Linked DNA regions of Labrenzia sp. PHM005. The protein of the gene in region 1 interacts with the protein of each later gene in a pairwise test. Links are inferred from orthologs where the notes say so. Each region holds a gene or a part of one and is shown on either strand. Other genes may lie near its edges.

Region 1 (5,243 bases):
TAGGAGCGGTGAGATGAACCAAGTTGTTGATCCGCGCCAGGCACCCCGCCTGAAACCCGCGGCAATTGAACTGGCTGGCATTGAACGCGCCTATGACGAGGGCGATCAGAAACTCCATGTTCTGAATGGTGCCAACTTGCGCATTGAAGCTGGTGAGATGGTCGCGCTGGTTGCGCCGTCCGGTACCGGCAAATCAACCTTGCTGCATATTGCCGGGCTCTTGGAACAACCGGACGCGGGCGATGTGTTTTTAGGCGATGTCAATTGCACCGATCTTTCCGACGATGAACGCACGGCCATCCGGCGCAACGACATCGGCTTTGTTTATCAGTTTCATCACCTCCTGCCGGAGTTTACCGCGCAGGAGAACATCATGATGCCGCAGATGATCCGCGGCCTTTCCAAAAAAGTTGCCGCCGAACGCGCCGATGAGCTGCTTTCTTATATGCGCCTTGCCGACCGCGGCAGCCACCGGCCATCAGAACTCTCCGGCGGCGAGCAGCAGCGTGTTGCGGTCGCCCGGGCCGTTGCCAATGCCCCGCGCATCCTGCTGCTTGATGAGCCGACCGGGAACCTGGATCCGAAGACGGCCAATTACGTCTTTGATGCTCTGTCGGCTCTGGTGCGGGCTTCTGGTGTGGCCACCATATTTGCCACGCACAATTTGGAGCTTGCCGGCCGTATGGACCGGGCGATCACCTTGTCCGCCGGACTGGTCCAGCCGCTCAGATAACCGGTTTTTCATCTCGAGTCGGGGTCCCTTGTGGACGCCTTGGTCGGTAGGAACAAAGCAAAAACGCAAAGATTTCTGCGGGTCTTATACAATTCAGATCAAGGAGAACAAAAAGGGCTTGCAAAAAGAACATAAATGGAACATGTTTAGCGTATCGAAAGAAAGTTTGGAGAGTGTGATGTTCTATTTCGCGCGTGACTGTGCTGCTCTTGCATCCCTGGTTTCTTTTGGCGTGACCCTGGCGGTCTGGGGCGATGTGATCCTGTCCGCGGGCTGATCGGTGCCTGATTTTTGTCCTGTCCGGCGGGCCGCTGGTCTGACGGACAGTGTTCCAAAGCCGCATATTTTAGTGTGGCAGATCAATTCACAGCTGGAAAAGCAGAGGTCTGAGCAGGCGTGCTCTGGTCAAGGCGTTTGCGGCTGATTAAAGAACAGCGGTGACAACCGCGCTGGCGGCTGGACGGAACGCGATGCAAGCGTTTCACTAAGAGCGAAGATTCGCCTAGGCCTTTGAAGGTGCCGCCATGACTGATTCAAACAGCGCTCTAGACGCAGTTGTTCACCCATCCACGCAGGCGGGTAATGGGCCCGGTTATGTGCATCTGCGGGTTCATTCGGCACTGTCGCTTCTAGAAGGCGCGCTGCCGATCAAGAAGCTTTTGGATCTGGCCAAGGCCGACGACCAGCCGGCGCTGGCGATTGCCGACACCAACAATCTTTTTGGCGCCCAGGAGTTTTCGGCCAAGGCCTGGGGCGCAGGCATCCAGCCGCTAACCGCTTGTCAGCTGTCCGTCTTTTTCGACGACGGTCTGGACAGCGGCCGGCGCGGTGAACCGGCGCTCGCCGACCTTGTTCTGATTGCCATGACCGAAACGGGCTATGGCAACTTGATGGAGCTGACCTCGCGTGCGTTTCTGGATACGGAAACAGGCCTGCGCCCGCATGTCACCCTCAGCTATCTCTTGTCTAAGGCTGAAGATGTCATAGTCCTGACCGGCGGCAGTCTCGGGGCTGTCGGGGCGGCACTTCTGGCCGGGCGCAAGGAACTGGCCGAGAGCCGCCTAAAGACGCTGAAAGAGGGATTCCCCGGTCGTTGTTATGTTGAAATTCAGCGCCATGGCATGGACAGCGAAAAGAAAACCGAGGAGGCCTTCCTCGATCTTGCCTACGCCATGGATCTGCCGCTGGTTGCCACCAATGAGGCGTTTTTTCCCAAACGTGAAGACTATGAAGCCCATGATGCGCTGATCTGCATTTCCGAAGGCCGAGTCATCATTGAAAGTGATCGTCGTCGCCTGACCCCGGAGCACTATTTCAAGACAAGGGCGGAAATGTGCGCGCTCTTTTCCGATCTTCCCGAGGCGCTTGCCTCCACGGTCGAGATTGCCAAACGCTGTTCTTTCCGACCGATGCGGCGCGCACCGATTCTACCGCGGTTTGCCGGTGCGGATGCGGACCCAGAAGAAGCCGAACGCGCCGAATCGGAAGAACTGAAACGCCAGGCGCGCGAAGGCTTGCAGGCCCGTCTTGATGCTCATGGCCTGGCGCCGGGACTGGAAGAAAAGGATTATTGGGAACGGCTCGATTATGAGACCGGCATCATCGAGCGGATGAAGTTTCCGGGCTACTTCCTGATCGTTGCCGATTTCATCAAATGGGCCAAAAACCAAGACATTCCGGTTGGCCCGGGCCGTGGGTCGGGCGCGGGCTCGCTGGTGGCCTGGTCCTTGACGATCACCGATCTGGACCCGATGCGGTTTTCTCTGCTGTTCGAACGGTTCTTGAATCCCGAACGTGTCTCCATGCCGGACTTTGACATCGACTTCTGCCAGTCGCGGCGGGAGGAGGTGATCAGATACGTTCAGGAGAAGTACGGCCGTCAGCAGGTTGCCCAGATCATCACTTTCGGGTCCTTGCAGGCGCGCGCGGTTCTGCGGGATGTCGGCCGGGTGCTGCAAATGCCTTATGGACAGGTCGATCGGCTGTGCAAATTGGTGCCGGCGAACCCTGCCAATCCGGTGACGCTTGGCCAGGCGATCGAAGACGAACCGCGCCTCCGGGAAGCGGCCAAGGAAGAAGAGATCGTTGACAGGCTTTTGGGCATGGCGCAGAAGCTCGAAGGCCTTTACCGGCACGCCTCGACCCACGCAGCCGGTGTGGTGATTGGCGACCGGCCGCTGGAACAGTTGGTTCCGCTCTACCGCGATCCACGCTCCGATATGCCGGTTGCCCAGTTCAACATGAAAATGGTTGAAGATGCGGGCCTGGTGAAATTCGACTTTCTGGGCCTGAAAACCCTGACGGTGATCGACACGGCGGTCAAATTGATCGAACGGCGCGGCATCACCGTTGATGTCGCCGGTCTGCCGATTGACGATAAAAAATCCTACGATCTTCTAACCCGCGGCGAGACTTTCGGCGTGTTCCAGCTGGAAAGTCAGGGCATGCGCCGGGCCGTTGCCGGCATGAAACCGGACCGCTTTGAGGACATTATTGCGCTGGTGGCGCTCTACCGCCCGGGGCCGATGGAAAACATCCCGGTCTATAACGCGGTCAAACACGGCGAACAGGAGCCGGACTGCCTGCATCCGCTCCTGGAACCGATCCTGATGGAGACGAATGGCATCATCGTCTACCAGGAGCAGGTGATGCAGATCGCCCAGGTTTTGTCCGGGTATTCGCTCGGCGAAGCGGATCTTCTGCGCCGCGCCATGGGTAAGAAGATTGCCGCCGAAATGGAGGTTCAGCGGGCGCGCTTTGTCGACGGTGCCGTGGAGCGGGGCATCAACAAGACCCAGGCCGGCACGATCTTCGATCTGGTGGCGAAATTCGCCAACTACGGCTTCAACAAATCCCATGCGGCCGCCTATGCGCTGGTCTCCTATCATACGGCCTGGCTGAAGGCGAACCATCCGGTTGAATTCATGGCTGCGTCCATGACACTCGATATGGGCAACACGGAAAAACTTGGTGATTTCCGCCAGGAAGCCCGGCGCATGGGCATTGAGGTGGTGCCGCCATCCATCAACCGTTCGCAGGTCTATTTTGATGTGTCCGATGGCAAGATCCTTTATGCGATGGGGGCTGTGAAAGGTGTCGGCGAACAGGCCGTGGAACACATCGTAGAGGTCCGCGGCGACAAACCGTTCCAGAGCCTGGGCGATTTTGCCCGCCGCATCAGCCCCAAAGCGCTCAACAAACGGACGCTGGAAAACCTGGTTGCCGCGGGCGCCTTTGATGAGCTGGAACCAAGCCGGGCCCGGGTCTTTGAAGGGCTCGACCGGGTGATGGGCCTCGCGCAGCGCACGGAAGAAAACAAAACACTCGGCCAGGACGAACTGTTCGGCGGTTCTGACAGCGAGGAACCCTTGCAGCTGGATGAGGTCCATGGCTGGACGTCGGAAGAAAAACTCCAGCGGGAGCATTCGGCCATTGGTTTTTATCTCTCCGCCCACCCGATCGACGAATACGCCTCTGTCCTGGAAAAAATGCGGGCGCAGCCTTGGGCCCAGTTTTCTGAAGCGGTGAAAAAAGGCGCGTCCGCCGGACGGCTTGCAGGAACCGTCATATCCATGCAGGAGCGCAAGACAAAATCCGGTACGCGAATGGGCATTGCGCGGCTCTCCGATGCAACCGGCCAATATGAAGCCCTGCTTTTCCGCGAAAAGCTGGAACAATTCCGCGATGTGCTGCAATCCGGCCGGTCCGTTGTCGTGCTGGTTGCTGCCGACTTGCGCGACGACGAACCGTCCCTGATCATCGAACAGGTTGACCCGATCGACAAGGTTGCTGCGCGCTTACAAAAAAGCATGCGGGTCTTTGTTCGCGACGAGCGGCCGATCGCCAGTCTTGCCAAACAGCTGACCATGCGCGGAGAGGGCGATGTGACTGTGATTGTGCTTCTGGAAAACGGTGCCCGAGAAGTCGAAGTAAAACTTCCCGGCCGGTTCCGCCTCTCGCCAGAGATTGCGGGTGCGTTGAAAGCCGTTCCAGGTGTAACGGATGTTCAGGTTGCGTGATCCAGTGCAGCGCAATGCAAATTGTTTGACTAGCCAGCTAGCCACTCGGTAGTGGGCTGTCCGGGGCCGGATGCGGTTTGCGGCAGTTACAGTGCATTCAGTTAAGGGGGGTTTCTTTGCCAGCCAGGATTTCGGCTCTGCGTAGAAGCAGGTCCTGATAGCTGAGTCCGAGATATGTTCGGTAAATTGTATCGATCGTGCCGTCTTCTAACATCGATGCGAGTGCCTTGGAATATTTTGCTTGGGCTTCGCGTTGAGATTTGTGAAAAGTCAGGTCTAGGAAGGTGATCATGATCGGCGGATGTACAGGCTGAACATCAAATTTGTTCTTTTGCTGTAGCTGTCGATTGTTGACGAGGTCGCCGAAAAAAAAGTCAAACCGGTTGGCGGCCAGCATACGCAAGCCTTCTGTGTCATTGGCGACTGCAAATGAATTGATTTCCGGGTGATCGAGAAATTCCTGCGGATAGCCATAACCTTGGACGTAACCG
Region 2 (4,122 bases), 3.1 Mb from region 1 along the record:
CAGCGCGAATGCGACAACGTCCACCGCATCGAACTGACAGTTCGCGGCGCCATTCGTCCGCGCCAAGTCGCAGCGGTTCAACCGAGCCTTCCTGCCGGACCGGCAGGCGCTCAACCGGCTTCCATTGAAACCCGCTCTGAGGGACTTGGGGATGCATCTTTGGTCACCCGTGCCCAGGCTGCAACAGCAGCTGTTGGTCGCGGCGACACGGTGCCGGACAACGCCCGCGATGTTTTGCAAGGCGCGGCGCTCGATCCGAAATACACTTTTGAGACATTTGTTGAGGGCGACTCCAACAATCTCGCCCTTGCTGCAGCCCGGCAGGTCGCCGCAGGCGGCGCGGTGACGTTTAACCCGCTTTATCTGCATGCATCTGTGGGCCTTGGCAAAACCCACCTGATGCAAGCCGTTGCAGCAAAGGTACGCAACAGCGGCCGCAAGGTTCTCTACCTGACGGCTGAACATTTTATGTACAAGTTCGTTGCCGCGTTGAAATCTCAATCCGCCTTAGCGTTTAAGGAAAACCTGCGCACCATCGACCTCCTCCTGATCGATGACATGCAGTTTCTTCATGGCAAGCAGGTTCAGCAGGAATTCTGCCACACCCTGAACGCCCTGATTGATGGCGCACGCCAGGTGATTGTTGCAGCCGACCGCGCACCGTCTGATCTCGATACATTAGATGACCGCGTCCGTTCGCGGCTGTCTGGCGGTCTTGTAGTCGGCATCCAGGAGCCCGATTTCGTCTTGCGCCGGAATATCCTGGTCTCCCGGGTTGAAGCCGCGCACAAGTCTTACCCGGCTTTCGATGTTCCAGATTCCGTTCTGGATTACATTGCCCGCCACGTCGCATCTTCAGGCCGTGACCTGGAAGGCGCGCTGAACCGCCTGATTGCGCACAATCAGCTGACCAATCAGCCGATTACGCAGGAAATGGCGGAAATGACCCTGCGCGATCTGGTCCGCTCCAGTGAGCCGCGCCGGGTGAAAATCGAAGACATCCAACGGGTTGTCTCCAAGCACTATAATGTGACCAAGGCAGACCTTCTGTCCGCCCGCCGTACCCGCACGATCGTTCGCCCGCGGCAGATCGCAATGTATTTGGCAAAGGTCATGACACCACGGTCGCTGCCGGAAATCGGCCGCCGCTTTGGAAACCGTGACCACACAACAGTGTTGCATGCAGTCCGCAAAATCGAAGAAATGGCCCGTGCAGACTACGCGCTGGCGCAAGAAATCGAGCTTCTGAAGCGCATGCTGGACGCCTAAGACAAATAGACTGCCTTTTCAGCGAGAATTGGGGGCGTTCCAAGCGGACGCCCCCTTGCTTTTAGAGCCCGTTGAGGGCAGTGTCTTTCCCCCGCTCCCTTGCCGGAGCCTGAGAAAATCCTTGTTTGCCGGGTGTTCTATCCGGCGTTTCACGAGTACGGATGTAACGTATGAAAGCGACCCTCGAGCGGACCGACCTCCTCAAGTCCTTGACCCATGTTCACCGGGTGGTCGAACGCCGGAATACAATTCCGATCCTCTCCAACGTGTTGCTGCGCGCTGATGGCGGCGCCTTGAACCTGAAGGCAACCGATCTGGATCTAGAGATCGTTGAAACCGTTCCGGCCATGATCGAAATGCCGGGTGCCACCACCGTTCCAGCCCACATGTTTTATGACATCGTGCGCAAACTGCCGGAAGGCTCACAGGTTGTTCTGGAAACCACCGGCGACGACACCACTTTGGAAATCCGTGCCGGGCGCTCAAAGTTCACGCTTCAGATGTTGCCGGAAACGGACTTTCCCGATCTGACAGCCGGTGAGTTCAGCCACGGCTTTACCTTGAGTGCTGCCGACATTCGCAAGCTGATCGATACGACCCAGTTTGCGATCTCGACCGAAGAAACCCGCTATTATCTGAATGGTATTTACCTGCACACGGTCGACGCGAGCAATGGTCAACAATTCCGCGCAGTCGCTACAGACGGTCACCGGCTCGCCCAAGCCGAAGTTACCGCCCCATCCGGTTCATCCGGCATGCCGGGTATCATCGTGCCGCGTAAAACGGTTGGCGAAATCCAGAAACTTCTGGAAGATCCGGAAGCCGATGTTCAAGTCGAGCTGTCTGATACCAAGATCCGTATTACCACCGACACCATTGTTCTGACGTCCAAACTGATCGATGGAACGTTCCCGGACTATGGCCGGGTAATTCCGCAAGGCAACGACAAGGAAATGCGCGTTGACCGGGACGAGTTTAAAGAAGCCGTCGACCGCGTCTCAACGATCTCCTCTGAGCGCGGCCGTGCCGTCAAGATTTCGCTCGGCGATGGCCGTATGGTGCTGACCGTCAACAACCCGGATTCCGGCAGCGCGACAGAAGAGCTGGCGGTTGAATACGATTCTGACCCGCTCGAGATTGGCTTCAACTCCCGCTATCTGCTCGACATCGCCAACCAGCTCAGCAGCGACACCGCCCTGTTCCGGCTGGCCGATTCCGGCTCCCCAACCCTCATTCAGGACAACACGGTCGATGATTGCCTGTTCGTTCTGATGCCGATGCGGGTTTAAGCTGCGGCGTTAACATCAACGGAAGCTGGGTATGACTGAGTACCGGTCGGCACGCCTGACCCGCCTGACATTGACCGGCTTCCGCAACTATGCCGCCCTGTCGATCGATCTGTCGGCAAAGATGGTGGCCTTTGTCGGCGCGAATGGTGCCGGTAAAACAAATATTCTCGAAGCAATTTCGTTTTTGACCGCCGGCCGCGGATTGCGGCGGGCGGCCCTCGCCGACATTGCCCGTAAAGGCGGCAACGGCAGCTGGAGCGTTGCAGCCAAAATCCTACTCGACGGCATCGAAAGCAGCCTCGGCACCGGCGCCACCACGGGTGTGCCTGGCCGAAAAGTTCGGATCGACGGCGAGGATATGCGCTCATCCGAAAGTCTTTTGGATTACATGCGGGTTTTATGGCTGGTTCCAGCAATGGACGGCCTGTTCACCGGTCCGGGTTCTGACCGCCGCCGATTTCTTGACCGCCTGACACTGGCTATCGACCCAGCGCACGGACGGCGGGTCAGTGATTTTGAAAGCGCCTTGCGCCAGCGAAACAAGCTGCTGGATCAAGGTGCCTCGGACGCTTATTTGAGTGCACTGGAATTGCAAGTCGCAAGTTTGGGGACGGCCGTTTCCCTCGCGCGCCAGGAAACCGTTGGCTTGTTGCGGCAAATGATTTCTGACCAGCCGTTGGAAGGCTCAACTTTTCCACAAGCCAGCCTCTCGCTTGAAGGTGCTTTTGAAGCGGAAATGCTCGAAATGAGCGCGTCTGATCAAGAGGACCACTACTGCCGGCTTTTGGAGCAGGGCCGGCCTCGCGACAGGGCCGCTGGACGAACCCTCTCTGGCCCGCATTTGAGCGACCTGAAAGTCCGCCACGCCGCCAAGGACATGCCCGCCTCACAATCTTCCACCGGAGAACAAAAGGCACTTCTGATCGGCCTTGTTTTGGCGCATGCCGAACTCACAGCAAAGGTCTCTGGATTGACCCCGGTGCTGTTGCTCGACGAGGTCGCAGCACATCTCGATCCGGCCCGGCGCGCGGCCCTTTTTGCAAAGCTAGAGTCGCTTGGAGGCCAGGTCTTTATGACCGGGACAGACAGAGCTTTATTCGATGCACTTCCCGCTCAGTCTGAGGTCTTTGAAGTTGGCAATGACAAGGCGCACCTGAGCGGCGTGTGACAGCCCCATAAATCCGCCTGAATCATATGGTTTTCCACTATATTCCCACTGTGGAACTGCTTGCAGCCCGTGGGTGGTTTGAACGCCCGTTGGAACACCGTATAACGTGGGCGAGAAACAAAAACCGATTGGTGAATGATTCGCATGAGCGATATGTCAACGTCCGAGCCTGGCGCCACTCCCGAAGCTGAAAACGGAGCCGAATATGGCGCCGACTCCATCAAGGTCCTGAAAGGCCTGGATGCTGTTCGCAAACGCCCCGGCATGTATATCGGCGACACCGATGATGGCTCCGGCCTGCACCACATGGTCTATGAGGTTGTCGACAACGCCATCGATGAAGCTCTGGCCGGTCATGCGGACCATGTGACCGTAACCTTGAACCCTGACGGTTCA

Evidence for each region. The genes of interacting proteins can lie anywhere in the genome.
Region 2: the proteins of dnaE (region 1) and dnaN interact in binary tests that used the Escherichia coli proteins (3 or more experiments, as listed by UniProt). The link is inferred for Labrenzia sp. PHM005 from one-to-one orthologs.

The regions. Positions count from the first base shown.
Region 1 is NZ_CP041191.1:3,599,049-3,604,291, forward strand. Bases 888-4,952 are described here. They hold dnaE (DNA polymerase III subunit alpha), read left to right. Parts: upstream 888-1,257; coding sequence 1,258-4,752; downstream 4,753-4,952. Other genes in these bases: FJ695_RS16320 (ABC transporter substrate-binding protein), read right to left, coding at 4,850-4,952. Also shown: FJ695_RS16305 (lipoprotein-releasing ABC transporter permease subunit), read left to right, coding at 1-3; FJ695_RS16310 (ABC transporter ATP-binding protein), read left to right, coding at 14-733; more of FJ695_RS16320, read right to left, coding at 4,953-5,243. UniProt on the Escherichia coli protein: DNA polymerase III is a complex, multichain enzyme responsible for most of the replicative synthesis in bacteria. This DNA polymerase also exhibits 3' to 5' exonuclease activity. The alpha chain is the DNA polymerase catalytic subunit.
Region 2 is NZ_CP041191.1:472,748-476,869, forward strand. The notes cover bases 555-3,498. They hold dnaN (DNA polymerase III subunit beta), read left to right. Parts: upstream 555-1,439; coding sequence 1,440-2,558; downstream 2,559-3,498. Other genes in these bases: dnaA (chromosomal replication initiator protein DnaA), read left to right, coding at 555-1,269; recF (DNA replication/repair protein RecF), read left to right, coding at 2,590-3,498. Also shown: more of dnaA, read left to right, coding at 1-554; more of recF, read left to right, coding at 3,499-3,726; gyrB (DNA topoisomerase (ATP-hydrolyzing) subunit B), read left to right, coding at 3,871-4,122. UniProt on the Escherichia coli protein: Confers DNA tethering and processivity to DNA polymerases and other proteins. Acts as a clamp, forming a ring around DNA (a reaction catalyzed by the clamp-loading complex) which diffuses in an ATP-independent manner freely and bidirectionally along dsDNA.